Regions from separate parts of the Brevibacillus sp. WF146 genome, predicted to be linked through region 1. Evidence: riboswitches for the same ligand, from Rfam matches in the RefSeq annotation. Region 1 holds a riboswitch; each other region holds the start of a gene.
What was found. Region 1 has a riboswitch for cyclic di-GMP ahead of A6764_RS03355 (DUF5317 domain-containing protein). Riboswitches for the same ligand answer to the same signal wherever they lie in the genome.
Positions count from the first base shown of each region.

Region 2: another riboswitch for cyclic di-GMP. It lies ahead of A6764_RS01995 (methyl-accepting chemotaxis protein); the one in region 1 lies ahead of A6764_RS03355 (DUF5317 domain-containing protein).
Region 3: another riboswitch for cyclic di-GMP. It lies ahead of A6764_RS07540 (acyl-CoA dehydrogenase family protein); the one in region 1 lies ahead of A6764_RS03355 (DUF5317 domain-containing protein).
Region 4: another riboswitch for cyclic di-GMP. It lies ahead of A6764_RS06170 (methyl-accepting chemotaxis protein); the one in region 1 lies ahead of A6764_RS03355 (DUF5317 domain-containing protein).

Region 1 is NZ_CP109943.1:675,698-682,919, reverse strand. Features, by position in the region: gene A6764_RS03370 (VanW family protein) at 1-370, shown strand, start outside; gene A6764_RS03365 (DUF4760 domain-containing protein) at 389-817, opposite strand; gene A6764_RS03360 (HD-GYP domain-containing protein) at 987-2,321, opposite strand; gene A6764_RS03355 (DUF5317 domain-containing protein) at 2,305-2,856, opposite strand; cyclic di-GMP riboswitch class II at 3,114-3,196, opposite strand; gene argF (ornithine carbamoyltransferase) at 3,289-4,260, opposite strand; gene carB (carbamoyl-phosphate synthase (glutamine-hydrolyzing) large subunit) at 4,205-7,222, opposite strand, start outside.
Region 2 is NZ_CP109943.1:370,879-378,100, reverse strand. Features, by position in the region: gene A6764_RS02015 (PH domain-containing protein) at 1-212, opposite strand, end outside; gene A6764_RS02010 (degradosome RNA helicase CshA) at 360-1,805, opposite strand; gene A6764_RS02005 (cold shock domain-containing protein) at 1,918-2,133, opposite strand; gene A6764_RS02000 (transporter substrate-binding domain-containing protein) at 2,310-3,176, opposite strand; gene A6764_RS01995 (methyl-accepting chemotaxis protein) at 3,381-5,354, opposite strand; cyclic di-GMP riboswitch class I at 5,439-5,530, opposite strand; gene A6764_RS01990 (response regulator transcription factor) at 5,824-6,516, shown strand; gene A6764_RS01985 (sensor histidine kinase) at 6,494-7,222, shown strand, end outside.
Region 3 is NZ_CP109943.1:1,544,633-1,551,854, reverse strand. Features, by position in the region: gene A6764_RS07560 (Gfo/Idh/MocA family protein) at 1-917, opposite strand, end outside; gene A6764_RS07555 (LacI family DNA-binding transcriptional regulator) at 1,314-2,318, opposite strand; gene A6764_RS07550 (DUF421 domain-containing protein) at 2,710-3,423, shown strand; gene A6764_RS07545 (hypothetical protein) at 3,805-4,437, opposite strand; cyclic di-GMP riboswitch class I at 4,783-4,868, shown strand; gene A6764_RS07540 (acyl-CoA dehydrogenase family protein) at 5,038-6,234, shown strand; gene A6764_RS07535 (citrate synthase/methylcitrate synthase) at 6,284-7,222, shown strand, end outside.
Region 4 is NZ_CP109943.1:1,271,429-1,278,650, forward strand. Features, by position in the region: gene A6764_RS06160 (stalk domain-containing protein) at 1-590, shown strand, start outside; gene abc-f (ribosomal protection-like ABC-F family protein) at 1,020-2,993, shown strand; cyclic di-GMP riboswitch class I at 3,077-3,164, shown strand; gene A6764_RS06170 (methyl-accepting chemotaxis protein) at 3,309-5,069, shown strand; gene A6764_RS06175 (MFS transporter) at 5,217-6,386, opposite strand; gene A6764_RS06180 (hypothetical protein) at 6,559-6,957, shown strand; gene A6764_RS06185 (YqgQ family protein) at 6,954-7,148, shown strand.

The DNA of each region.
Region 1 (7,222 bases):
GTTTCCCGACGACCACCGCGTCCTCCCGTTCGGCAGCGGTGCCAGCGTGTTTTACAACTATGTCGACCTGCGCCTGTTCAATCCGACCCGGCAGACTTTTCAGATCCGGGTCTGGCTGACGGACAACCACCTCAAAGGAGCCGTATTCACCGACCGGGAATGGCCCTGTGCGTACCATGTCGAAGAGCGCAACCACGCGTTTCTGCGGCAGGGAGGAAAACATTATCGGCTAAACGAAATATGGCGACTCGTCATTGACAAGCGAACAGGGAACCGCACCGGAGAGGAACTGGTGATCCGCAACTTTTCGGAAGTGAAATACGACCTGGCCGACATCACGCCCAACATGCAAAAAGCCGGACAACCCTGATGGTTGTCCGGCGCTTCCTTACTTGCGGGCGTAAGGCACCTCGGGAACGTATTCCTTTCCTTTGTGCGTGCCGATCCACTTCAGTTCGGCCAGGGCCAGCCGTTCAAAATTTTCCGCCACGTGAATGTCTCCCTGCGCCCTCCATCCGACGAAAATCGGGTACATCCGGCGGAAAAAGCCGTTGACAAACCACATGTCAAACAGCAGGTCGGGATGGACGAGGCCGTTTTTATGCAGCACCCCTACCATCTCGAAGAAGCCGTACAGCGCGACAAAGTGGTTATAGCCTTCGCTGCCGCGCGGATACAGGCGCAAAAACGCGTCGTAATCCAGCTCCTCTTCCGCCAGCGAGGTGGCGAACCACTGTCTCGCGGCCCGCAGCCGTTCCGATTCGAACTGATCGTACAATTTCAGAATAATGTCCGCATCCTGATACGTGGGAATCATGTGCTATCACCTCACAAAAAGATGCAACCCGATTCCAGTATGTCCCAGACCAGGTGAAAAGACAAGCGTTTGTTCGCATTTTTTCGCGCATGGCCTGCATCCGGACAGCAAATCCCCGGGCTCGTCCGAGCACCGGGGACTGCTCGTGAAGCGTCAACAGGAGGGTCCCCTATCGGGCCACCTCCTGCAGATGCCTTTGCGGCTGCGCGTCCTGCCGAATGATCGTTTCCAATTCATCGCGGGGCAGCTGCCTGATGATGCGTATGAAATGATAGGCCAGTTCGGCGTCGAACTGCGTCCCCGCCCCACGGCTGATCTCCTGCAGGGCCTCCTCTACCGGCAGCCCTTTGCGGTACGGCCTGTCCGCCACCATCGCGTCGAAGGCGTCAGAGATGGCCAGAATGCGGGCCATCAGCGGAATCTCCTCGCCGACCAATCCGTCCGGATAGCCCTTGCCGTCGATTCGCTCATGGTGCGAACGGATGGCCGGCAGCAGCTCGTGAAACATGCCCGCCTGCAGGATAATCTCATATCCAATCACCGTGTGCTGCTTGATCTTGTCGTACTCCTCCGGTGTTAATTTCCCACGTTTGTTGAGAATCTGATCCTCAATGCCGATTTTGCCGATGTCGTGCAAAATCCCGCCAAAATAAACCTCCTCCGCCTTCTCCTCCGGCAGCCCGATCGCCCGGGCGATCTCCCGTCCCCAATGGGCCACCCGCTGGGAATGGCCGCTCGTGTAATGGTCACGGGCATCGATGGAAGCGGCCATGGCGGTGAGGAATTTGTGGTTGAAGGATTTGATCTCGTCCATTTTTTGGCGCAGTTTTGTAAGACTATCGTAGTATTGATAAAAGACAAAACTCATGAGGACAAAAGCGACCATCATCGGTACGATGGCGGATAGCCCAAACGTTTCAACCAGGCGTGCACTGACGCCGCCGAGAATCAACAAAAGCAAGTAGGTAAGCGTTGTTCCATTCGCCAAATTTTTTACTGTCGGTATCCATTTCGACTTATGAAAATAGGAAATTCCTAATCCGCAAAGCATGATGTTAATAAACCAATACGCTACCACCAGGATTACATCCGTGATCATGGTGGGAACGGGAAGCACATTGCACGCCGTTTTCAGAACATCTACAGCCCATATCGTCAGCATAATTTGTCCGAAATTGGCGGCAGCTTTTAAGGGATTGGGTTTGACAAGGACGGATAAAATCAAAGCCTCAATAACGGCCGACCAGATTCCGACCCACGCACCGAAGAGCAGTATCCCTGAAAAAATAACGGCGTTGTTAAGTGTGAGTATATAGTTTAACGTCCTGACGGGCGCAAATGAAGAGATGATGGTGAGAAGTACATAGGAAATCAATATTTCCCAGTTTTCTCTGGGCTCCCAGTAAGGCAGGGAGTTCAAAATGATGAGGATACCGGAAACGGTAAACCCCAAAATCACCAGTAATCCTTTCAAAATGTATCGTTTCTCAGCTCTTTGTCGCATAACTTTTACCTTCTCGAAGTTGAAGTAACGAGATCGGCTTGTTCATCAAGCGCTGAACAAGCAGAAATGCCCCTAACATAATAAAAATATCACCGATACTGATCACCCTCGGAATAATGGACGGCATATAAATAATATCGGACAAAAAGGGCAGAACCGTTTGCTCTGTCAAGACCGTATGCTTAAAGTCGGTGCCGTTGAGTACCGGAGTGAGGTCGTAGGGCAGTTTCTTGGCTTGTTCCAGATCAATGGGCATTCTCCCGCCGTTCGTCCAAATGACAATCGCATTTAAAAACCAGCCGACCATGAGAATGCGGATATCTTCAAATTCCCGGTTCATGAGAAAAAAACCCAGAATAAACAAATAAGCTGCGGAGACAAAAATACCCCCGTACGCGGGAACAAATGCGGAGAGAATCTGCAGCGCAATACTGGCAACCAGCATCATTATTCCTTTAAATGTAGGGATTTCTTTTAGTTTTCCTCCCCTGAGCAGCGCAATCAGAAAAGAGAGAAGAATGACATCCAGCAACATACAAAATCCCCCAGACGGTAAGGAAAAAACACCACTTTTCAGTCAAGCGGTGTTTTTCCCTTGCCATTGAAATTATTAACCAATGTGATAATTAGCAGAAGTTGCAGCAACAATACCGGCTACCAGCAAGACAGCAACGAACCATTTTTTCATTCCAATTCCCCCCTTTTACATAGTGGAGAAAGCTGGTTTCGCTACTTGTGGACACACAGGCCAAGCGACCACATACAGCCTGTGCTCTTCTTTCCTCTTTCCGTTCGAAAAGAGGGCGGATTCGCTACTGGCTCCATACAGACCAAGCGACCAGATACAGTCTGTACTTCATCGCGCTTCCTACCTATATTTTACACGTTCATGACAAATTTCGGCAATCATAGATTCATAGTCTAATAGCTTCAATTTCTGAATGGTAAAATTTCCCCAGAACTATATTCACAACAGCGCTGCCAAGACAGCCTTCTGCGCATGGAGGCGATTTTCCGCCTGGTCAAAGACGACGGAGTGGGGACCGTCAATCACGCCGGCCGACACTTCTTCTCCGCGGTGCGCAGGCAGGCAGTGCATGAACAGGTAACCGGGATCGGCGTGTTGGACGAGCTGCTCGTTTACCTGATAGCCCGCAAAATCCTTGAGGCGCTGCTCGTTTTCCGCTTCAAAGCCCATGCTGGTCCACACGTCCGTGTAGATGACGTCGGCGCCGTTCACCGCTTCGGCGGGATCGTGCGTGACGCCCACCCGGCCGCCGCTGGCCAGCGCATACGCGGCCGCTTTCTTCACGATGTCGGCGTCCATCTCATAGCCCGGCGGCGTGGCGACGCGCACGTCCAGGCCCAGCAGGGCGGCCGCCAGCACGAGCGAGTTGGCGACGTTGTTGCCGTCGCCCACGTAGGCCAGCTTGACGCCCTGCAGCGTGCCCTTGTGCTCCCAGATCGTCAGCATGTCGGCCAGCGCCTGACACGGATGGAACTGGTCGGTCAGGCCGTTGATGATCGGAATGCTGGCGTGTTCGGCCAGCTCCTCCACCCCGGCGTGGGAAAACGTGCGGATCATGATGGCGTCGACGTAGCGGGACATCACCTTGGCCGTATCGCTGATCGGCTCGCCGCGTCCGAGCTGCAGTTCCTTGCCGCTCAAAAACATGCTCATGCCGCCCAATTGGTACATGCCTACTTCAAAGGAAACGCGGGTGCGCGTCGACGACTTGTCGAAAATCATCCCCAATGTCTTCCCCTTGAGCGGCTGATACGGTTGACCGCTTTTTTGCCGCTGTTTGAGATAGGCGGCAAAATGCAGGAGCTGAGTCAGCTCCTCTCCGCTGAATTCATCGACGCGGAGCAGGTCTTTTCCTTTACAACTGGCCAATTGCTCGCTTGCAAAGTGATCCAATATCTTCACAGGCTGCATGCCCGTCACCTCTTTTCTCCGTAATGGCTTCCACGTACAGCGCAAACGTCTCCGCGGCAGTGAACAGCGGAACCCCCTGCTGGACCAGCCGGCTCCGCAGAGCAAAGCCGCTGCGGCCGCGCCGGTTCCCCTTGGTGGCGGTGATGAGCGAAAAGGCTACGGTTTCCGTCTGCAGCAGCGCTGCCAGATCCCGCTCGTCCGCGACCACGTGCGTGACGGAAAAGCCGTTTGCGCCCAGCCAGACAGCCGTTCCCGATGTGGCCGCCCAGACCGCGCCCTGTTCCTGCATCTTCCGGATGGCCGGCAGCACGTCGTCCGTCTTGTCGGCATCGGCCAGGGAGACAAAGCAGACCTGCCCCCTCTGCCATGGGCGGTGCACGCTGTCTTTAAAGGCGAACGCCTTGCCCGCCGCTTCCGGGAAGGTACGCCCCAGTCCCAGCACTTCCCCGGTCGATTTCATCTCCGGTCCCAGGGCCGGGTCGACGCCGCTCAATTTCACGGTGGAAAAGACGGGCGCCTTGACGACGGCGAACGGAATGTCCGGCAACAGCCCGGTTCCATAGCCCATGCCGGCCAGTTTTTCGCCCAGTTGGGCGCGCACGGCCAGTTCCACCATGGGGATGCCGGTCACTTTGCTGGTAATCGGCACGGTCCGCGACGCGCGGGGGTTTACCTCCAGGACGTAGACCGTCTCGCCGTGAATCACGAACTGAATGTTGATCAGCCCGACCGCCCCCATCTCGCGGGCGATGGCCTCCGTGTAGCGGGCGATCGTCTGTTTGACGCCCTCGGACAAATCCGGAGCCGGGAAGAGCGCCACGCTGTCGCCCGAGTGGATGCCCGCTTTCTCCACGTGCTGAAAAATGCCGGGGATGAGCACGGACTCGCCGTCGCACACGGCGTCCACTTCTGCTTCCCGTCCGGGGACGAATTTGTCCACCAGGAGCGGGAAAAAGGCGCGGCTGTCGGGGAGGTTGAGCCACTCCGTGATCGTGGCCGACAGCTCCTCGACGTCATGGGCGACCACCATGCCCTGGCCGCCGATCACGTAGGACGGACGCAGCAGCACCGGGCAGCCGATCTCCGCCGCCACGGCGGCCGCTTCCTCCAGGGAAGACACCCCTTTGCCCGGGATGTGCGGAATCTCCAGCTTGCGCAGCATCGCGTAGAACCGTTCGCGATCCTCCGCCCGTTCGATCGCGTCCAGCGACGTGCCGAGCACAGTCAGGCCGGCGGCAGCCAGCTTGGCCGCCAGGTTGATCGCCGTCTGGCCGCCGAACTGGACCATGACGCCGTCCACCCCTTCACGCTCCGCCACGTGCAGCACATCTTCCACGTGCAGCGGCTCAAAATACAGATGGTTGGCCGTCTCGTAATCGGTGCTGACCGTCTCCGGGTTGTTGTTGACGACGACGGCGGCGATGCCCTTGGCCTTGAGTGCCTTGGCCGCGTGAACGGAGCAGTAGTCGAACTCGATCCCCTGTCCGATGCGGATCGGGCCGGAGCCGAGCACCAGCACTTTGCGCCCGGCAAGCTCCTCCACTTCGTCGCCCCCCTGCCAATCGGAGTAATAGTACGGCGTCTGGGCGTCAAACTCGGCCGCGCAGGTGTCCACGATCTTGTACGACGGCTGGATGCCGGCCTGATTCCGCAGCGCTTTGACCTCAGCCGCCGTGCGGCCGGTCAGGGCGGCGATCGTCTCGTCGGCAAAACCGCGCCGCTTCGCTTCCGCCAGCAGCTCGACGGTCAGCGTTCCGCTCTTTGCCAACTGCTTCTCCAGCGCCACGATCCGGCCCACGCTTCGCAGGAAAAACGGATCGATGCCGGTCAGGGCGTGCAGTTCGTCCTCGCCGAACCCTTTGCGGATCGCCTCGGCCAGTGCAAACAGGCGGACGTCGGTCGCGTCCCGCAGCAGGCCGACCAGCTCGTCCCGGCTGCATGCGGCCAGCTCGGGACGGGCGAGGTGGGTGCAGCCCTGCTCCAGCGAGCGGACGGCCTTGAGCAGCGCCGCTTCCAGGTTGCGGGCGATCGACATCACTTCGCCGGTCGCCTTCATCTGCGTGCCCAACTGACGGTCGGCCAGCGGGAATTTGTCAAACGGCCAGCGGGGAATTTTCACCACGACGTAATCCAGCGTCGGTTCAAAGCTGGCGTACGTATAACCGGTAATCGGGTTGAGCACTTCGTCCAGGTTGTAGCCCAGCGCCAGCTTGGCGGCGATCCGGGCGATCGGATAGCCCGTCGCTTTGGAGGCCAGCGCGCTGGAGCGGCTCACCCGCGGGTTCACTTCGATCAGATAGTAGCGATCCGACTTCGGATCAAGCGCAAACTGGATGTTGCAGCCGCCGACCACGCCCAGCGCGCGGATGACCTTGGTGGAGACGCTGCGCAGCATCTGGTACTGCCGGTCGGTCAGCGTCTGCGACGGGGCGACGACGATGCTGTCCCCCGTGTGGATGCCCACCGGGTCCAGGTTTTCCATGTTGCAGACGATGATGCAGGTGTCGTTCGCGTCCCGCATCACTTCGTACTCGATTTCCTTCCAGCCCTTGACGCTGCGCTCGATCAGCACCTGGCCGATCGGGCTGGCGGCGATGCCTTGGGCCGCCACCGTGCGCAGCGACTGTTCGTCGTCGGCGATGCCGCCCCCGGCCCCTCCCAGCGTATAGGCGGGCCGCACGATGACCGGATACCCGATCGAATCGGCAAACGCGACGGCCGCTTCCACCGACTCCACGGTGGCGCTCTCCGGCACCGGCTCGCCGATCTGCTTCATCAACTGCTTGAACAGCTCCCGGTCTTCCCCGTTCTGGATGGCGGACAGCGGCGTGCCCAGCAGTTCCACCCCGTATTGGGCGAGCACCCCCGCTTCGGCCAGGGCGACCGCCAGATTGAGCCCCGTCTGTCCGCCCAGCGTGGGCAGGAGGCCGTCCGGCCGCTCTTTGGCGATGATCGCCGTCAC
Region 2 (7,222 bases), 300 kb from region 1:
TAGGGAATGGAATGGTACTCCACCTTTTTTCCGGTCACTCCCTGCCGGTCGACCAGGATCAAGCGTTTGTCCGTGAAAAGGAACATGTCCCGAATCAGTTTATACGCCTTTTCAATGCGCTCGTGGTCCGCCAGGATGTTGGCAAACTCCTTTTGCACCTCCGCGATGCTGACCTCTGACGCGTTTCCCATCAGACCGTCAAAAATGCTCATCATCCCGCCCCCTCGTTTTACTCTTTTCGCTTGCACATGCCTATATTATCATTCATCACTCCAAAATCAACCGGCCAAACGCCGTTCGGAAAGGAACCAGGAGGAAAACATGAACCCAGCCGCGATCCTGACAGCTGGGTGTATTGATTATGAACTAAAACGGCCGCTCATCCCGTCTCTTTCCAACCGTGGGCCGTCCTTTCCCCGGGCCGGCCTCGCTTGCCGCTCCGATACCCTCTTGCTCTGCCGCTGTCGGTACCCTTTTTTCGCAACCCTCAGCGGCTTCTCGTCAGTCAGGCGGACCGGTGTGGTGTCCGGTTCCTTGGTCAGCATCTTGAGGGCGGCGGAAACCAATGTCACGGAATCCACCTCGTTGAGTAACTGCTCGGCCATCGCTTTGTAGAGGTTCAGATTGCCTTCTCCCGTCGCTTCCAACAGTTTCTCCACGGCCAACCGCTTCTGGCCCTCGAACGCCTCGGCCATGCTCGGGACCGGAAGCCGCTCCATTTTGCGGATGGTGGTCTTCTCGATGTACCGCAGATGATCCGCTTCACGCGGCGTGACAAAGGTAATCGCCAAACCCGTCTTGCCCGCCCGGCCCGTCCTGCCGATCCGGTGGACGTAGCTTTCCGCGCCCTGCGGAATATCAAAGTTATACACGTGGGTAACCCCGCTGATATCCAGACCTCTGGCGGCCACATCGGTGGCGACCAACACCTCGATCGTCCCTTCCTTAAACCGGCGCAGCACGCTGTCCCGCTTGGCCTGGTTCAAGTCGCCGTGGATCCCCTCCGCTCCGTATCCCCGTTTGGTCAGCGCTTCCGACAGTTCGTCCACCCGCCGTTTTGTCCGTCCGAAGACGATGGCCAACTCCGGCATGTGAATATCGAGCAAACGGCACAGCACGTCGAATTTTTGGTTCTCCGTCACTTCCATGTACTGCTGCCGGATGTTGGAGACCGTCACTTCCTTGGGTTGGATGGAAATGGTCACGGGGTCATGCATGAATCGGCGGGCAATCTCCTGGATGGCCTTGGGCATGGTGGCGGAAAACAGCAGGGTTTGCCGTTGTGTCGGCATTTCCTTCAGGATCACCTTGATGTCGTCGATGAATCCCATGTTCAGCATCTCATCCGCTTCGTCCAGCACAACCATTTTCACGGACTGAAGCCGGATCGTTTTCCGGTTCATGTGATCCATGAAACGGCCCGGTGTCGCGACGATGATCTGTGGCCGTTTTTTCAGTGCCGCAATCTGCCGTTGAATATCCTGCCCTCCGTAGATAGGCAGGGCCACCACCCCTTTGTACCGGGCGATCTTGTTCAGCTCTTCCGCTACCTGAACCGCCAATTCGCGCGTCGGCGTCAACACGACCGCCTGGATTTGTTCCTGGTCTACGTTCGCCTTCTCCACCAGGGGAATGCCAAAGGCGGCGGTTTTTCCCGTCCCGGTCTGCGCCTGACCGATCAGGTCCTTGCCCGTCAAGGCGATGGGAATGGTTTGGTCTTGAATCGGGGTCGCTTCTGCGTACCCCACTTCTTTTAGGGCCCGTGTCACCAGGTGGTGCAGCCCAAACTCATAAAACGTTGTCAATGATCGTCAATCTCCTTTTTCTTCATTTCGCTTTCCCGTATCACGAAAAAGAGGGCATGATTCCTTACGCCGGAACATGCCCTCATTTCCCGTGTCATCTCAATGATACCAATTACAAGCGGATGACGTTTGCCGCCTGCGGTCCGCGGTTGCCCTGCACAACGTCAAATTCCACCTTTTGCCCTTCATCCAGGCTCTTGAATCCGGTTCCCGAAATAGCGGAGAAATGGACAAACACGTCGTCCCCGTCTTCGCGCTCAATGAAACCAAATCCTTTTTCCGCATTAAACCATTTGACTTTTCCGATCACGATTGTGGCCTCCCACATGAGAATTTTGATAAAAAGCAAGAAAACCGCAAAACCGTTTCCGCCCCACACCTCATCACGAGGCAGCAAAATCGTTCTCGGGTATTCATGTCTTTTTAACGTGATCTCATCATACCATTTTTTCGCCAAAGAAGCAATCATCGCCGCTTCCGGAAGAAAACGGCGATGAACCGGTTTTACTCGACCCACTTTTTGTACAGCTCGTCAAATTTGCCCTGCAGCTTCATTTCGTCGAGCCATACGTCCAGGTAGCTGGCGAAGATGAAGTCGCCGCGCTGGATCATGTAGGCTTTTTCGCTTTTGGTGAACGGATCGTCCACGCGGGCGGCGTACAGACGCGGATCGTTTTTCGCGTAGACGATCGCTTCAAAGGTGTCGGTGATCATGACGTCGTAGGTGCCGTTGGCCACCAGACCCGGGATGTCCAGGTTGTTTTGCACCACGGTCACGGTTGCGTTCGGCAGATATTCACGCACGAACTTTTCGTTGGTTCCGCCCGGGTTGACGCCGATGCGGACGCTCGGTTTGTTGATGTCCTCGATCGTTTTGTACTTGTCCTTGTCTTCTGCGCGGATGAGCGGCACTTTGCCGAACTGCACGTACCCCTCGCTCAAGTGGGCTGTTTTCTGTCTGTCGGTGTTGCGGGTCACGCCGCCCACGGCAATGTCAAACTTGTCGGCGAGCAGATCGTTCATCAGTGTCGGCCAGGAGGTTTGCACAAAGCGGGCTTCCACGCCCAGGCTTTTGGCGAACTCTTTCATCGCGTCGATGTCGTACCCTTCGTATTGGCCTGTTTTCGGGTTGAGATATGTAAACGGCTTGTAATCCCCGGTGGTTCCGATGCGGATGTACCCTCTCGCGATGATTTCATCCAGCCGGGATTCGTATTTTTTCTTGGCTTCCTGCTTTGCGGCGCTGTCCGCGACGGTCGCCGCCGGTTGGGCCTGTTGGGCACCTGCGGCGGACACATGAGCGGCCACGCCCGTTCCCAGCAGCGAAACCGCCACTGTTCCTGCAATCAGCATGCTTTTCCATTTTTTCATTGTCGTTCTCCTCCCATGGTAGCCGTTTTGTCGGTTTCTCTTGTCGATCTTGCTTGCGGGGCGTCACTGCCCAAGCAGGGGCTCTCTCCTCCCTACACAGGCATCCCCCCTTTTGTCCATCCTGTGTGCGGCTTGAGCCGGCCGGCTGGCCCCGACCTGTGAGGCTTGTGCTGACAGGGGGGCCGCTTCCGTTCCCGCCTCCCGTTACAGCTTGAACTTCCCGAGTCCTTGCTGCAGCTCGCCCACGACCTCTTTCAACTGCTGTACCGACTCGGCGATCTCCTGAATGGCCCGGAGCTGATCATCCGCCGCATCGGCCACGTTCTTCGCGTCTTCGGAAGCGTGTTTGGCGATGGTGTGCATCTCTTCCACGGAGGCGCTGACCTCCTCGGACCCGGCCGACATCTGTTCCGACGCCGCCGACACTTCGAGGATGTGGTCGGCCACATTGCGGGAAGCCTCCAGGATATGGACGAATTTTTCGCGTACTTCCTCGATCAGTTTCACCCCGTCCTGCACATCCTGCTGCCCCGCGTTTATCGTGTCGACCGCGTTCGCCGTGTCCTGCTGGATTTCGGCGATCAATTGAGCGATCTTGGCGGCCGACTCTTCCGACTGGTTGGCCAGCTTCTTCACTTCGCCGGCCACGACGGCAAAGCCCCGGCCGTGCTCCCCTGCCCGCGCCGCTTCAATGGAGGCGTTCAAGGCGAGCAGATTGATCTGCGACGTGAGTCCGGTAATCGTGTCCAAAATGCTCTCGATCTCCTGAGAGCGGCCGTTCAGCCGCTCAATGGCCGACGACACTTTCAAGGTGCCTTCCCCGATGCTCTTCATCTGCCGCACGGCCTGCTCGACGACCGCCGTGCCTTCTTCTGCCTGCTGGGCCGCCTCCCGTGCCGCTTCGGACACCCGCGAGGACGTCTCGGCAATCTTGACGATCCCGCTGGCCATGTCGTTCATGGAGATGGACACTTCCTGGGAACTGCCCGCCTGCGTTTTGGCCCCGTCGGCGATTTGGCGAATGGACGTCCCGATCCGGTGAATCGTATTGGTCGCGTTCTCGATGCCGGCGGACACCTCGCTGGTGACCCGAAGCACCTGATCGGAGGACAGCGTGACGCCGCGAATCAGGTCCTTCAGATGAGACACCGTCTGGTTGAAATCGCGGGACAAAACGGCGATTTCATCCTTACCCTGGACGGTGACGGATTCCGTCAGATCGCCGCCGGCCACCACTTTGACCGCTTGATTCAGCCGCTGAATCGGGCGGACCAGGCGAACCGCCAGCAGATAGACCAGAGCGACGCCGACGACCAACGTCACGACGGAGATGGCCAGCAGGTTGACCGAGAGCTTGTCCACCGGCGCGTGCAGCTCACCGGCGGGAGCGGTGATGAACACGCCCCAGTTCAACATCGTCGAAGCATAGGACGCAAACTGGTCGACGTTGTCCCTTTTATACTGAAGAATGCCGTGCCCGCCTTCCTGAATGGCCTGGAAAGCGGATTGGTACTCCGGAATGTTGGAGTTGAGAATGGATTCCTTCAGCACGAGGTCTTCCTGCGGATGCCAGATGTACGTTCCCTTCTTGCTCACCAAAAAGGCGTAGCCGCTCTGGCCGAACGTCTCGGCGGACACCGTCTTTTGGATCTCGTTGATCGGGATGGTCGAGCCCATGTACCCGTACTGGACGTTGTTTTTCATCAGCGGAACGATGATGGTTACGATGTTGTTGCCCGTCCGCTTGGAGACGACCGGTTCGGAGACGACGATTTTTCCTTCCCCTTTGCCCGCTTCCTGGAAATGGGCCCGGTCGGACACGTCTGTCACGTCCCCTTGGAAGTTGATGACCTTTTTCCCGCTCAAGTCATAGGAAAAGAAGAACGTCTCAAATTCCGGATAGTTCTTCTGGGCCTGCTGGATCAGCTTCAAGTCATGCTCCTTGTTGTTGTCTTCGGACATCAGCTTGCCGATCGTTTCAATCACGGCAATTTTCTGCTGGAAAAACTGGTCGATCTTCATCGACAGATTGGATGCGGTCAGTTCGGCCTCTTTATCCAAACTGGACTCCAGCAGACGCGAGGAGCTCCAGTAGCTTGCCGCACAAACCGAAACAAGGCTGGCGATGAGCAGCAGGCACATCACATACAACAGTTTTTGCTTCAGACTGGTTCCCATGGTGATCCCTCCTAGTGGCGGAAAGTGCGTGAACGGCTTGCCAAAAAAAGCAGACTGCCATCCGACAGCCTGCGATGCCTGCGGTTTGGCAACCCGGCTGTCATAGCTGCATTTACTGCAACCTTAGACCCGTGGCTTTGCGTCCCCGCCTTTCAACGGGTTTGCCCTTTGTCACTTTTTCCCGTGTTAAAATATGCTAAAAGCACTATAGCACAAATTGAAAAATGAGGGCCAGAAAATCTAAAAGATTTCATAAATTTTTAAAATCTGCGCGCTGACGGAACGAAACGCGACCTTCGCACTGTCCTCTTTTCTCCCCTGTCGACCTGCCTCCCCACGAATGAAATGATGGAACGATTTTCTTAAGAATTTTGTAAGGATTTTTACAGCCGATTTGTAAAATATTCTCGGTAAGATAGAGCTGGCTCCGGTACACGACAAGTTTGACGAAGGAAGACGGGTGATGATCATGCCAACGTACAATGTCCTGGTCGTGGACGACGAAGCGGAAATCCGGGACGCGATCGAGATCTATCTGAAAAGCGAAGACATCCACGTGCTGAAAGCAGGTAACGGGCAGGAGGCCCTGGCGGTTTTGGAGCAGGAAGAGGTTCATCTGATCATCCTGGACATCATGATGCCGCAGATGGACGGATTGAAATCGACGTTTGCCATTCGGGAAAGCAAAAACATCCCGATCATCATGCTGTCGGCCAAATCGGAAGATACCGACAAGATTCTGGGGCTGACCATCGGTGCCGACGATTACGTGACCAAACCGTTCAATCCGCTGGAGCTTGTCGCCCGTGTGAAATCACAGTTGAGGCGATACACCCACCTGGGCAACTACACCGCCCGCGAAGACGAAATCCGGGTGCGGGGACTCGTCTTGAACAAGCGGGAAAAAACCGTGTACGTGGACGGCGAGGAAGCAAGGCTCACCCCTACGGAATACAAGATTTTGGAGCTTTTGATGGAGAACAGGGGCAGGGTCTTTTCGATCGAAGAGATTTACGAAAAAGTGTGGAAGGAGCCCTGCCTGAACGCGGATAACACGGTGGCCGTGCACGTGAGAAGAATTCGCGAAAAAATCGAGATCAACCCGAAAGAACCTCAATATCTCAAGGTGGTGTGGGGCATTGGCTACAAGATTGAAAAATAAATACGGGCCCGTCATCGCGCTGGTCCTGCTTGTCCACCTGTCCGCTCTCGCCTTGCTTGCGGCCGCCGATGTGATCCGGCACCGGGAATACCTGGACAAGGATTACTACTTTCGCAGCCCTTCCTTTCACCAACAGTTGACGGAAGTCGTTAACCTGGCCATAACGGTTCATTTCAAGGAGAAGAATGATCCCAAACTGACCGTGACTGAAAAGGTTGGCGCCGATACGCTGGAGCAAATCCGAGAGACGTTTGCGGCCGATCTCCGGGAGAAAGAAGAGGAGATTAAGGGACGCTATGAGGCCAACATCATGGAGGCGGAGCGCAGCGGCAATCACGCCGAGGCCAGCAGACTCGCGCAGGCGCGCGATCAGGAACTGGCCCGAGTGAAGCAGGAAAATCAAAAGCAGATGGATGAGCGAATCATGACATTGGCAGCCGCCCGGGATCAGGAGTATGAACAGGCGAAAAAAGCGTTGGCCGTCAGAGGCGACACCATCAAATACTACATCAAGGATCGGAATACGGGCGAGGTATACACCAACCATTCCTACGACCTCAACATCATCAGGAACCTGCAGAAAAAGGCGGCCTATTCGATCCATTTCCCACTGGCTTCGCCGAGCGATTACCAGATACAGCAGGCAAATGAATTCTTTCTCGCCAACAATCTCGAGGGGTATTTGATTATCCCTCAAGCGGCCGCG
Region 3 (7,222 bases), 870 kb from region 1:
AATCCGTCTTCCGCTGTCACGGGCGGTTTCGTCCCATGGACAATCGCGTCAATGAACAGCCGATCTTCCTCCGCGTACCCCCACTTCTCCTCCATCGGCAGTTGGAAGTAGTCGTGGACCTGTGCCGGCTGTTTCAAGCCAGGGGCGTACATCACCTTCTCCAATTCCTGTGTGGCGACGGTCGCGTATGTTCCGTACACCTCCAGGCTCTCGAACGGAAAGCTCCAACCGGCGTGGGCGTACGTGACAAACGTGGCGACCGTTCCCGATTCAAACGTCAGCAGGATGGCAAACGTGTCCATTTCCGACGCGGAGATATGCTGTCTGCCCTCGCAGGTGACCGATTGGACTTCTCCGAATAAGTAACGGCTCAAGTCCATGAGGTGAAAAGGCGTTTCGTACAGGAACCCACCGGTAACCTTCGGGTCGGCGGTCCAGGCGGGATGCAGCAGTTCTCCCCGGTTCATTTTGAGATGCGCCAGGTACGGGGTGACCTCGCCGGAGCCAATCCACTCCTTCACGCGTTTGTACACGGACGCATACCGGCGATTCATCCCCAGATTGTACACCGCTTTCGACGATGCCGCCGCCTCTCTGATTTGTTCCGCCTCCGCCAACGACGTGGCCATCGGTTTTTCGGAGAACACGTGGATGTTCCGTTTCAAACACGCAAGTACCGGCTCCACGTGCAGCGTATTGGGGGTGGTGACATACACCGCGTCGACGCCAAGATCAAACAGCTCTTCCAGGCTTCCGACCGCTTTCGCCCTCCCCGCCTCAGCCGCCAGGGCCATCGCCCGTCCTTCCAAGATGTCGGCCACGCCCACAATCTCCACCCGTTCATCTCGCTTCAGGATCGAGGCATGTACCTTGGCAATCCCGCCCGCTCCCAAAATGCCAACCTTCACCAACGCCATGCAGCATGTCTCCCTTCTCTCCACACCTATCCCGTATTTCGCCAAATCAGAAAGCGCTTACACTTTTTCCATGACAAATCGCATCCTGCTCGTTTTTTCTCCTCGATCGAAACCGATTGACCGGATGGATCATGCCGCGATGTCACCGCGCTCATGGCTGCAGGACACTCCGTGCTGCGGGTTGCGCAAGCGCTTTCTCTAATTTGTCTTCATTTTACATCCTCCGCCCGCGCCTTGCAACATATTTTTTAGAAAATAAAAAATTGAATGAAAAGTAATGGCGCTTGCGCATCTGTGACAAAAAAAGCGCTCTGCCATCCCCTGCACGTTCGTGAGGAGAGGCAGAGCGCGTGTGTCCGTCAGGATCGTGATGCTTTCGGAAAACTGCCGGCCCGTCTACGGTATGGCCTTCGTGGACTGGCGAATGATCAGCTCGGGCGGTAAAATGACACGCTGCTTCGTCTTTTTTTCCCCCTCGATTTCACGTACCAGCAAATCCATCACCTGACGTCCCATCTCGTCAATCGGCTGGGCGATGGTCGTCAGCGGCGGATCTACGATGGACGCCAATATCGTGTTGTCGAATCCGACAACAGACACATCGTCAGGGATGTGCAGCCCCAGTTCCTTGGCTGCCTGGTAGACGCCAATGGCCAGGAAGTCAAAACAAGCAAAAATCGCTGTCGGCCGTTTGGGTGACGTCAGCAGTTCCCGCGCTGCCCGCTTCCCGTCCTCCAGCGAATAATCCGTCCGGATCACCAGGTCTTCCTCCAGCTCCAAGCCGTTGTCCTCCAGCACCTGCCGAAACGCCTGCAGTCGATATTTATCACTCGTTCGATTCATGTTTCCCAGCAAGATGGCAATCCGTTTGTGCCCCAGCGAAACCAGGTGGGAGGCAGCCTGATACCCCCCCAGATAATCGTCGACAGATACCACGTCGATCGTCAATTCCGGGATGTCCTGCGCAATCAGCGCCACCGGCAGATTCTCCTGCAACAGTTCCTTCAAGACGCGATGATTTCTCGTGGTGGTGCCGATGATGATGCCGTCGACGCTTTTCTGCTTCAACAAGGACAGGTACATGTCTTCCGTTTCCGGGTTGTTGTCCGTGTTGCACATCAACAGGTTAAAGCCCAGTTCCCTTCCCCGGTCCTCCACCCTCCGCGCGACCGCGGCAAAAAAGGGATTGGCAACGTCCGGGATGATGAGTCCGATCGTACGCGTACGCTTTCCCGTCAACGCGGATGCGACCACGCTGGGCTGGTAGCCCAACTGCTCAATCACTTCCAGGACCCGTTTCTTCGTCTTCGCGCTGATCCGGCCGGTATTATTGATCACGCGGGAAACCGTGGATATGGACACGCCCGCTTTCTCCGCAACGTCATAAATGGTTGTCTTCATTTCTCATCCACTTTCGTATCATTCTTTTTCGATTCGGAAATAGGGAAAGCGCTTGCTCTCCTTTCTGTCTTCAGTTTACAGGGTCCCTTTTTGTTTCGCAATTGGATTTTGAGGGAATGATCCCAATTTTCGGGCAATGGCGACGGTCATCGGCGGGATTTTTGCCACAGTTTCCGCCATGCGCAGATGGACTACCCACATACGCATAGAACCCTGGTAACGGATTCGCTCCGGCTCTTGTCGAATCCCTGAATCCCTTGACGAAGGATGGGGGGAATCCTGGGAATCCACTCCATCCATTCGTAAATCGACATGCTTCTCTTCGATTGAAAACAAAAAAATACGGATAAAAATAGTAATGGTTTACAATAACGAATGATGGCGGTGTGAAATGGACTCACATATCTTTGACATCGTTCTTCGATCTGTTCTTGCATTTGCTATTATAATGGTCATTGCTCGTACGCTTGGAAAACCGACGGTTGCCCAACTGACGTATCACGATTTTGTAGCTACGATTACATTGGGCGCGATAACAGCCAATTTGACATTTAACAAGCAAACGAGTGTCTGGGAGTTGATCACCGCATTGCTCACTTTCAGCGGCATAGCGTATTTCCTCATGTATCTAGCACTGAAAAACCGAACGCTCCGTAAATGGTTTTCAGGTCAGCCAACGGTTCTCATCCAAGACGGAAAAATCTTGGAGAATAACATGCGAAAATTGAAACTGACATTAGATACGCTAAATCAGGAATTACGGGAAAAAAATATTTTCAACCTTGAAGAAGTTCAATATGCCGTACTTGAACTGAATGGAAAAATTTCCGTACTTCGAAAACCGAAATACCTACCGGTAACACGAAAAGACTTAAAACTGAAACCCAACATAAGGCAATATTTCCCAATTGAACTGATCATGGACGGCCAAATCATTGAGGACAACTTGAAAGATAACGGGATTACAAAAGAATGGCTCCTATCGCAAGTGAGAAAGCGAGGGCTCTCCATCGAGAAGATTAATTATGCCGTAAAAAGTTCGAATGGATCTTTATATATTGATCCATTCGAAGATCACATTAGCCAACCGATCGATCAGGAATAAGAATCTGCCAAGCGATAGGCCTCCTGCCTCAAGATCACCGGCATACGGTCACGGATGTCTGCGCCAACCTTGTTGGGCCGGCTGGCCGGAACCATTCGCCCCCGCTTCCGGGTCAGGCAGGTAAAACAACATTTCCCTTCGACCCGTTTGTGGATTGCGTGCCATATCAACTCCTTTACACAGTGGTATCGACTGGTCGTAACCCTGTGTAAAGAGATTGGTAGCAAGTCCGCTTTCCTATTTTTTATTGTTCCGGAATCGGATACTCTCTATCCAATATGTCATCCTTGTCACAAACATCCGAATCCTCATCTTCTCCGGCCTGTCTTATTCGATTTCTTTCCTTTTTGATCAGGGAATCAAGATTATATTTTTGCTCCACTACGCACATTTTACTGCCGTCCGCCCCTTCATCGAGCTGGATGTAGACAGGAGCGTCACTGTCCAGGTAATAGCTGACCGGAATGACGGGATCGGTTTTCCTGTAAAATCCGATGGTACCACAGTAGTCGTCCATGTAGTCGGCGACAATAAACTGTCCATTGGAAAGATTTCAGCCTGTCCCGTATGGACGATCTGGTGGTATTGGTTATAGTGCGCCGTCACTTCGAGAAAGGCAGACACATCATAATAGAGTTTCTTCCTTCCACGCCGGCCAATGACCAATGGTTTTCCCTTGAATAGCTTACCTTCAACGATCTCCAGCGCATTTTTCACATAATAGCCCTTTTCATCTTTCTCATCGTAACTGAACGTATAGTACTCCAGGAATTCCCGGATCCGGTCCGTATCATAATACAAGGGAAACTGCACCGAGACGAACAATGTTTTGTTTTTCAGCTCCAACAACGTGAAGAAGAATTCCAGCATTTGAATGCTCTGGCTTTGAAATGAGTCATATTTCATTTCGTAGTCTGGAAGAAAACAGTACTCGTAACAATCCGGCAGCCTGCGCAAGACTCCCTTTTTGATCGCATGCTTGTTCTTTTCTGATGAGAAGTCGATAATCTCCATGGTTGAGTCTCCTTCCGCCTACTCCAGGCCTAAATTTAGCTATTTGACTGTCATAAGTGACTGCTTCTTGGGGTTGATAACTGACTGTGGCTCCAAGCAGCAGCTCTAATGCAATCGTTACTGAAGAAAGTTTGCGGAACATGTTGTCTAAAAATTAAAATGCCCACCTTTATTGAAAATGAGTATAATTTGTTGCTGAGATTTCACCGCTGAAGTTAGGACAATGGAAGTGATACATCGTTTGTCCTTCTTTCAAAACCAACGATAAGTTAATAAAAATTTATGCAAATGGTCTATGATAATTTTTGAAAATGCGTTACAATCGAACTAGCAAAAAGGAAAAATTTACGTTAAGGGCAAACTAACCGAAAGGTTAGGACGCAAAGCTACGGGTCTAAAGTCATAACGACCATGATCGCCGGGCTGCCGGAATTAGTTCTATATCACATGCTCTATTTTCGGCTGCCCTTTTTTGCAAAAGGGGGCTTTTTTATTTTCAAAATGTGAAATGTAGGAGGTTCATCGAAATCAAATAAGTCAAACTCATTTGGCGTACAGTTTATTCCACATTAAAAAACACAGAAAATCGGAGGGAGTACTATGAATTTTGAGTGGACAAAAGACCAAATGATGTGGATTGAAAAGGTCAGACAATTCATGATCGACTTGGATGTAGAAAATGCTTTAAAAAGCGAGAGCGAGCAGCTGCCTTGGCAGATTCGCCAAGCGTCCGGCAAACAGGGACTAATTGGCCTGGATGTTCCGAAGGAATACGGAGGCGAAGGTTTGAGCGCCGTTACAATGGGACTTCTTTACGAGGAATGCGGCAAATTCGGAGTCAACACCCGCGAAGTCATCGGCGCCGGACACGGCAACATGATCGCCAAATTCGGAACTCATGAGCAAAAAAGCAGGTATTTGCCTTCACTCATAAAAGGAGATTTACTGGTGGGCGTCGGTTTGACGGAACCGAACTGCGGTTCCGACCTGGCCGCTATCGAAACGTTCGCTCGCAAAGATGGATCGAATTACATATTGTCGGGCTGCAAGGAATGGGTAAGCCGTGTGGAGGAGGCCGGCGTATTCGTCGTCTTCGCTCAAACGAAGCACGGTTCCGGAACGAAAGGCTTGACCGCCTTCCTTGTCGATATGAACGATCCCAATATCGAGAAATACGCCCTGGAGCCGATGGGAATGAAAGGTTGGTCCTATGGCGGCTTCCGGCTTCACGATGTCGTGATTCCGGCGGAGAACCGATTGGGTCTGGAAGGGGAAGGCTTCCGGATATTCAACCAACACTTCGGCTATTGGCGGGTACTGATGGGAATCATCTGCGTCGGAGCGGCCAGAAAGGCACTGGAGCAAGGCGTGCAGTATGCCAAAGAACGGATGGCCTTCGGCGGTCCGATCGGCCGGTTTCAGTCCGTCATGCACAAAATCGCCGAGCACGCGACCCTTCTGGAAACGGCAAGTCTGCTCAGCCTGAAGGCGCTGGACGTTTTGGACCGCGGTCATTCCAATACAATGGAAGCCTCGATGGCCAAATGGTATTCGACGACCACGGCCTACAAGGCGATCGACGACATGCTGCAGATCCATGGCGCCCGGGGCTACGTCAAGGAATACGGCCTTGAGCAGAAACTGCGCGACGTGCGCGGCCTGATGATAGCCGACGGCAGCACGGACGTGCTGAAATCGTTAATTGGCCGGGATTTGATGGGCAGGGAAATCTACGATGCGATGCTGGGGCGCGCTCGGGAAGAACAACCACTGCGCGTCCTCAATATGGTGCCATAACCTGCCTTACCATATAAAACGGACATCGATATAGACAGGAGAGCGAACCATGACTGTGAATGAAGGACTTGAGAATGTCGTTGTCGCCAAAACCGCGGTCAGCCTTGTCGACGCAGAGAAGGGGAACCTGGTGTACCGGGGATTTCACGCCAGGGATCTGGCCCGCGATAAAAGCTTCGAGGAGGTCGCATATCTTCTCCTGCACGGAAATATGCCGGACGTAGACGAGCGCAAGGACACGCTGGAAAAGTGGGCGTCCGCACGGGAGCTCCCCGCTTCCGTCCGAAACGTCATCGACGCCCTTTCCGAAACGCACGACTTGATGAGCATGCTGCGTACCGCTGTCTCCGCGCTGAGCATCGATAGCCCGGAATATCCGCCTACTTTGCAGCAAGCCACCTCCGTCATCATAAAGCTGCCCGTGATCATCGCTTATTGCTACCGTCGGCTCAAGGGCCTGGAGCCTGTTGCTCCCCGGCCCGACCTCGGGCATACCGCTAACTATTTATACATGCTGAGGGGTACGGAGCCGTCCCCCGTCCATGTTCAGGCGCTGGAAGCTTATTTGAACCTGCTGATGGATCACGGGATGAACAGCTCCACCTTTACCGCCCGCGTGATCGCCTCGACCCGTTCGGATCTCGTTTCCGCGATCACCGGAGCCATCGGCGCTTTGAAAGGACCGCTTCATGGCGGAGCCCCTTCCTTGGTGCTGGACATGCTGAAAGACATCGGCACGAAAGATAACGCTGAGCCGTGGATCAAGCGGCGCTTGGAAAGCGGAGGAAGATTGCCGGGCTTCGGACACCGCGTGTACAAAACGAAAGACCCACGATCCGAAGCTTTAAGGCTCATCGCCACCGAATTGTCAGGCAGTGATGCCTGGCTCGATCTGGCCGTGCACGTGGAGCAAACAGCCCAGGATCTGCTGGCCGTATATAAACCTCACCAAAAGCTGTACACCAATGTGGAGTATTATGCGGCTGCC
Region 4 (7,222 bases), 600 kb from region 1:
AGGGCGATACAGGGGTGCTGACGCTGCCGTCGAACAGGACACTTGCTTTCAAACTGCACACCGACGAAGCGGCCGTCGACGGGAAGTGGACCACGATCGAGCACGGAGCCCGGCAGTACAACGGCACCGTCTATCTGCCGCTCCGCTGGGTGATCGAACAGGCAGGGCTTTCGATCCGTTGGAACCCAAGCACGAAGGAGGTGGATATCGTGAAGCCGAAAGGAGACGATGATGCGTTCAAGGTGCTCGAGAACGCGCTTTTGAGCGCAGAGGAAAAAGCGTTTGTCCAGAAGGTGAAGGAGCAGCGGGGCGTACACAAGCTGGGCAGCCTGTACGTGATCGCCCTCGGCCAGGCGCCCAATCCCGGTTACGGATTGAAGGTGACCGGTACGGAGTGGAGCCTGGAACAGCTCAAGGTGTACGTCAAGCAGACCAAGCCGGACCCGGGCAGGATCTACGCCCAGGTGATCACCTACCCGTATCTGATCGCCCGGGCGAAACTGCCGCCGAACACAACCGTCCAGTTTTACGATGCCGATACGAAACAGCCGCTGTTTCAACAGCAGAAGAACAGCCAGCCGGGCCGATGAGGGCCTGGCTTTTTGTTGCCTTTCCCACCCGGATGCTGTAAAGTAATAAGATAGAAAAGATTGGTACGATCATCCTGGGGAAGGAGGTGCAGGTACGTGTTTGGTGCCGTTCAAGCGTGGTTTGTGGTAGAAGTTACCAGCATGACGCATGAGGGAATCCGCCAAGGGGGTAGTCTGCCCTTTTTTGGTCATACAATTGAGCGGAATCAACCAAGGCGTACCATGCATCGATAACCCATCGACTGTCCGATTGCGCGACGATGCCGCAGGTGTAGGCCTGCGGCTTTTTTGCGTCCAAAAAAGGCCGCCGGCGAGTGTGCTGCCCGGAGCAGGAGGCGTTTCCAACGTTTCCGGGGCGGGAGCGGGCCCGCTTGGCCGGACCTGTCTGTCGGGCAGGGCGGTGGCACAACCCCAAGGAGGCGTTTTTCCATGATCATCATCGCGACCCAACACGTGCAAAAGTCGTACGGAGCGGACCCCGTTCTGCGGGATGTCACGCTGGAGATCAAGGCGGGCGAGCGGGTCGGCATCGTCGGACCGAACGGCGCGGGCAAAACCACGCTGTTCAAGCTGCTGGCCGGCCTGGAGCAGCCCGACGCGGGAGAGGTGTTCCGGGCGAAGGGCATCCGCTGGGCCTACCTGCCGCAGACGCCGCAGTACCCGCCGGAATGGACGGCGCGGGACGTGATCGCCAGCGCCTTTGGCGACGTCCTGGCGATACAGGAAGAGATGCGCTCACTGGAGCGGGAGATGAGCCGCGTCGGTGAAGCGGACCGAGAGCTGGAGCGGCTGATCGGGCGCTACCAGACGCTGCAGTCCGAGTTTGAGCGGCTGGACGGCTATCAGTGGGAAGCCCGCATGGCACAGGTGACGGACGGCCTGGGTCTCTCCGAGGGATTTCTGTCCACGCCCTTTGCGCGGTTGAGCGGAGGGGAGCAGACCAAGACGGGACTGGCCAAACTGCTCTGCCAGCAGAGCGACGTTCTTCTCCTGGATGAGCCGACCAACCATCTCGACCTGGAGGCGATGGAGTGGCTGGAGGGGTTTTTGCGCGACTATCCGGGAACGGTGCTGATGATCTCGCACGACCGCTGCTTTCTGGACGCGGTGGTCAGTTCCATCTACCACCTCGACGGAGGCGTGGCGGAACACTACACCGGCAACTACAGCACCTTCGTCAAAGAGCGGGAGGAGCGGCTGCTGCGCCAGTTTGCCGAGTACCAGGAGCAGCAGAAAAAGATCAAAAAGATGCAGGAAGCGATCAAACGGCTGAAGGAGTGGGGCAACCGCTCCAATCCGCCCAACGAGGCGTTTCACCGCCGGGCGAAAAGCATGGAAAAGGCGCTGGACCGGCTGGAGCGGATCGAACGGCCCCGTCTGGAAGCGGAGCGGATGGGCCTGGCGTTTCACAAGGCGGAGCGGAGCGGCGAAGAGGTGCTGGTCGCGGAGGGCGTGAGCAAGTCGTTCGGGGGGAAGCGGCTGTTTGACGGCGCCTCCCTCCTGCTGCGGTACGGCGAGCGAAAAGCGATCCTCGGACCCAACGGCTGTGGCAAGTCGACGTGGATCAGGATGATGGTGGGCGAGCTTCCGCCCGACGCGGGAACGGTGCGGATCGGAAGCAGTGTCAAGCTCGGCTATCTCTCCCAGCGGGCGCTGGAGGGGGACCAGGAGCGGCGGGTGATCGACGTGTTTCGGGAGACGGCGGCCGTCTCCGAGGCGGAAGCGCGTCACCGGCTGGCCGCGTTTTTGTTTTACGGCGAACAGGTGTTCAAGCGGATCGGCCAGTTGAGCGGCGGGGAGCGGATGCGCCTGCGGCTGGCGCAGTTGATGCACCAGGACGTCAACCTGCTGGTGCTGGACGAGCCGACCAACCACCTGGACATTGAGGCGCGCGAAACGCTGGAGGAGGCGCTGGCCGGCTTTCAGGGATCGCTGCTCATCGTCTCCCACGACCGGTACTTTTTGCAAAAGATGGTGGACGGCGTCTACTGGGTGGAAAACGGCCGGCTGGTCCACGACGAGGGAACCTTTGAAGAGGCGCGGGAAAAACGAAGACAGCGGCACAGCGGGGCTGGCAGCCGGACGGCGGAGAACGCGCGGAAAGCGGGGGAGCCGCTGCAAAGCGAAAAGCGGCCGCATGCCGAAACGATGCCGCACACGATGAAACCGGCCGGTTCCGGCCCGGATGCGGCCAGCTCCCGCAAGCGGCCCAACCCGTACAAGCTGGCGGAACTGGAGCGGGCGATCGCCGAGCGGGAAGCCCGGCGGGATGAGGTGATGGCCCTGCTGTCCGGCGGCGAGACGGACTACCGGAAACGGATCGGCTGGCAGCAGGAGCTGGAGCGGTTGACGGAGGAGATCGACGCCCTGTACCGCGAGTGGATGGAGCGGCAGGAGAGCTAGCCGGGAGAGCAGGCAGGAGAAAAGGTGTCCCCCTTGACGGAACGCAACGGTATAAGTTACCATTATATTGACAATTGATATATTTTGAAAAAAGGCAAACCTATTGAAAAGTAGGGACGCAAAGCTAAGGGCCTAAGGTAACTTCGTTTACTATGGCAGCCGGTTGCCAATCTGTTTTTTAAGCCTTCTTGCCCTTTTAGCAGGAAGGCTTTTTTTATTTTGGCAGAAAAAGGGGGTTGGGCCCGAATTTGGCAGGGATTGACGAGAGGCAAGGATGAGTGGCAACCGTAATCATGAAACCTGGAGGTATCAAAAGTGGCAGCAAGACATGCAGTTGACAATGAGCAAGATCATCATGCAATCGTTGTAAAACACAAGAACGTAGCCAAAAACGTGAAAATCACCACATTATTGCTTACATTATTTGTCGTCACATTGGTTTCCGTCGGATATCTTTCCTTCACCGCCTTGAACAACATGGCAGCGTTCAGTCAGGACATGGACGATCTGTACGAGAAAAACATGCTCAAATCCCTTGCACTGAAGCAGTTTGAAACGGACTTTTACAGCATCAGGCTTGAAACCGCAAAACTGTTGTTTGCCAGTCGCTATGATCAAAATGTGGTACAGTCGATCGAAACCCAGAAGTCCAGCGCGGGCAGCATCCTCGAAGAAGTTCGGAATCAAGAGATGAGCGAGGAACAGAGGGCCATTATTGACGAAATCGACAGAAATTATACCCGTTATCTGGAAGCAGTGGACTCGTATATCGGCAGATTGAAGTCCAACGTGGCAACGACGGAAGAAGAGAGAGCCCAACTCACCCAGTATGCTGACACTGTTCAAACCAATATCAACAAACTGGTGACCTTGCAGGCGGATGAGGCGAAACAAGTGGTGAATCAAGCCGACGGGGAATACCAGCAGGCGAAAAACCGGTTTATTGGAGTTGCTGTCGGAATCGCCGTAATCGTTGGTGGCCTGACGCTGCTCCTGACAACACTGATGAAAGGCTCCATGGCTCAGATCAACAGCGTCCTGGCAAGGCTCTCGGCATATGACTTCACCGTTTCGCTGGAAGCGGAAGGCAAAAACGAATTTGCCCAGATGAACAGGTCGTTGTCAGTGGTCATCGACAACATGAAAAAAGCATTGACAGAGGTAAAGAGCAATTCGCATGAAGTGACGGATCATTCCCGAAACCTGGCGGCTGTTTCGGAGGAAATGTCGGCATCCTATCAGGAGCTTGCTGCGACCATGCAGCACGTAGCAGCGGGAGCGGCCACTCAGGCCCAGGATTTGTCCGAGATTGTCGGGGCTCTGTCGCAGTTGACCAGCAACATCGAACATGTGTATCAGGAACTGCAAAACGTCAAGGACGAAACCGAAACGGCTGAGAACAAAGCCCATATCGGAAAAGAAGAAATGGATAAGCTGGTCACCTCCATGGAGGAGATCAAACAAGCCATTGGAGTCGTTGTCAAGAAAGTGGGGATTCTGACCGACTCGGTCAAGGAGATCAGCGGCATTACCGATATCATTTCCGGCATATCGGACCAGACCAACCTGCTGGCGTTGAATGCGGCCATTGAAGCGGCAAGAGCGGGAGAAGCAGGCAGAGGGTTTGCGGTGGTGGCGGAAGAAGTCAGAAAACTGGCGGAAGAGTCCAGGCAGCATACCAATACCATTCTCCAGTTGGTCGAATCGATCCACAACGATACGGATGAAGTGATCAAAACGTCCCAGAACGTGGAAGCCTCCGTCATGGAGCAGGTGACATCGGTGGAAAACACGGTAAAATCCTTTGCGGATATCCTGGCTTCCGTCGAAAACATCGCCCCTCTGATGAAGAAGACGTACATGGCCATGGACGAGATCGTGAAGTCCAAGGATATCGTGATGGAACGGGTGGAGCAGGTAAGCGCCGTTACAGAGGAAAACTCGGCGACCACGGAAGAAGTCGCAGCCTCTTCCGAAGAACTGACCGCATCGTCGGAAGAAGTGGCGTCCACCGCTCAACAATTAAGTGAAATCGCCACGGGCTTGATGGAAACGGTAAACAGGTTTAAAGTGTAGCGTTTTTCCTGAAACGAAAGGGAGTGTGTCGATTACGATTCCCGTATCGATGCACTCCCTTTTGTCATGGAGCGGGGAAGCCCTGGTCAAGCCCGGGCCTTCCCCGTTTTCCCCCGGGCGTTCGATTACGAAAGGATGGTGGGCATCCTACGCTTGGGCGCTGGGCTCCGGCAGCCGGCGGTAGCGGGCGCGGAACAAGACCAGCATGACGACCATCAATACGCCTCCGACGATGAACGGACCGCTTTGGTACCATCCGTAGACGGCGCCGCCGGCCAGCGGACCGAGGATGCGTCCCAGGCTGTCCATGGAGCTGATCGTTCCGCTGGTGACGCCCTGGCCCTGGGTGGTCCGCTGCGTAATCATCGCCGTTCCGGTGGCGCGGATCATGCCCTGCCCCGCTCCGAACAGGGAGAGCGTGAGCGCCAGCGCCCAAAAATTGGCGGCCAGCGGGATGGCAAAGAAGCCGATGCCGTACAGGATCAGGCCGATGGTCAGGACGAGCGGTTCGCCCATCCGCTTCACCATTTTGCCGATCAGTCCCCCTTGGACGAAGGCGGAGATGATCCCCATGACGAGAAACATGTAGCCGAGGTCTTTCGATGAGTAACCGTACAAATCGTTTATGTAGAGGGCAAATGTCGTCTCCAGGCCGGAAAAGGCAAACGAGACGATGAACATGATGCCGTACAGGAGCGAGAGCGGTCCAAACAGGGCGGCCAGCGGATTGCCCCGCTTGTCCCGGGAACTGCCCGTCCGCTTCTCTCGCGGCAGGCTTTCCGGCAGCGCAAACAGAATGATCAGAAACGTCAACAGCGCCACGCCGCCCGAGACGAAAAACGGAACGGCAAAGCCCCACCCGCTCAACAGGCCGCCGAGGACGGGACCAAACACGAAGCTGAGGCCGACTCCGGCGCCGATCACGCCCATTCCCTTCGCCCGTTCTTCGGGCGGAAACAGGTCGGCCACCATCGCCGTGACCGTCGGCATCGCGGCGGCGGAGACAATCCCGCCGATGATGCGGTAAGCCAGCATCGCGGCATAGCTCTCGGCCAGGCCAAACAGGATAAAGGTGACGGAAAATCCGAACAAGCCAAAGGCGATCAGCGGTTTTCGGCCGATCCGGTCGGACAGCATGCCCCAGATGGGGGCGAACAGGAGCTGCATGATGTTGTAGCTGGCAAACAGAATGCCGATCTGCAGCGAAGAGGCGCCGACGTTTTCGGCGAAATACGGGAGAATCGGTATGATGATGCCAAAGCCCAACATGGTGAGGAAGGCGACCAGGAACAGGAGGGCAAGGTACTTCTTTTTCACGCGAACCATACCTCTTTCCACACAGTTTGTCATGCTGTTTCCACCTTACGGGATGGTTTTGTCGAAGTCAAGCGATTCACCGGGACGCCGCCCCGCCGGCGTGGTATAATAACAGGAAGTCACACATCGTATTGAAATCCGCGATGTATCCGCGCATGAGGGGTTGTCAATCATGTCTACTGCAATGATCTACTACCTGGCCTGGGAAGAAGACGACTGGCTTGACGAGCTGCTAGACCGCTTTCCCGAGCTGAACGCGCTCGTGCCTACGGCCAAAACGTTTCAGATGATACAGGAGCTGCGCCGGACGGGCGAAGTGGAGCGCTGCGTCATCGTCCTCAACGCCGCTGCCGAACAGGAAAAGTGCCATCAGTTTTTACGGCTGCTGGCGGAGGACGAGCAATTGTCCCGCGATCCGCTGTACATCGTCGGGCTGAAACCGGATGAGGAGGCCGCCTGGCAGGAAGCGTACCCGCACGCGAACATTGTCGTCATCACCGGGTTTGCCGTCGAGTTTGACTACGATGCCGTGCTTTCCCGCATGGCGGCCGATTTGGAGGGAGTGCGTTGAAGGAACAGCCGGGCGACTTTGACCTGAGCGCGTTTTTGCAGCGATACGGTCTGTTTATCTACACGGGCGATCCGGAGGGCGACCTCCTTTTGATCGAAGACGAAATCCGTGAACTGTACCAGCTCGGCGTAATCGACAAGGAAGAGATGGTGCAGGCGCTGGCCGCCCTGCGCAAGCGGCGCAAGGCATAGGGGAATCCTTCAGAAAACAGTCTCGTGCAGACTGTTTTTTTCTTATGGAAAAGGGCACACGCTTGAAGGAAGGG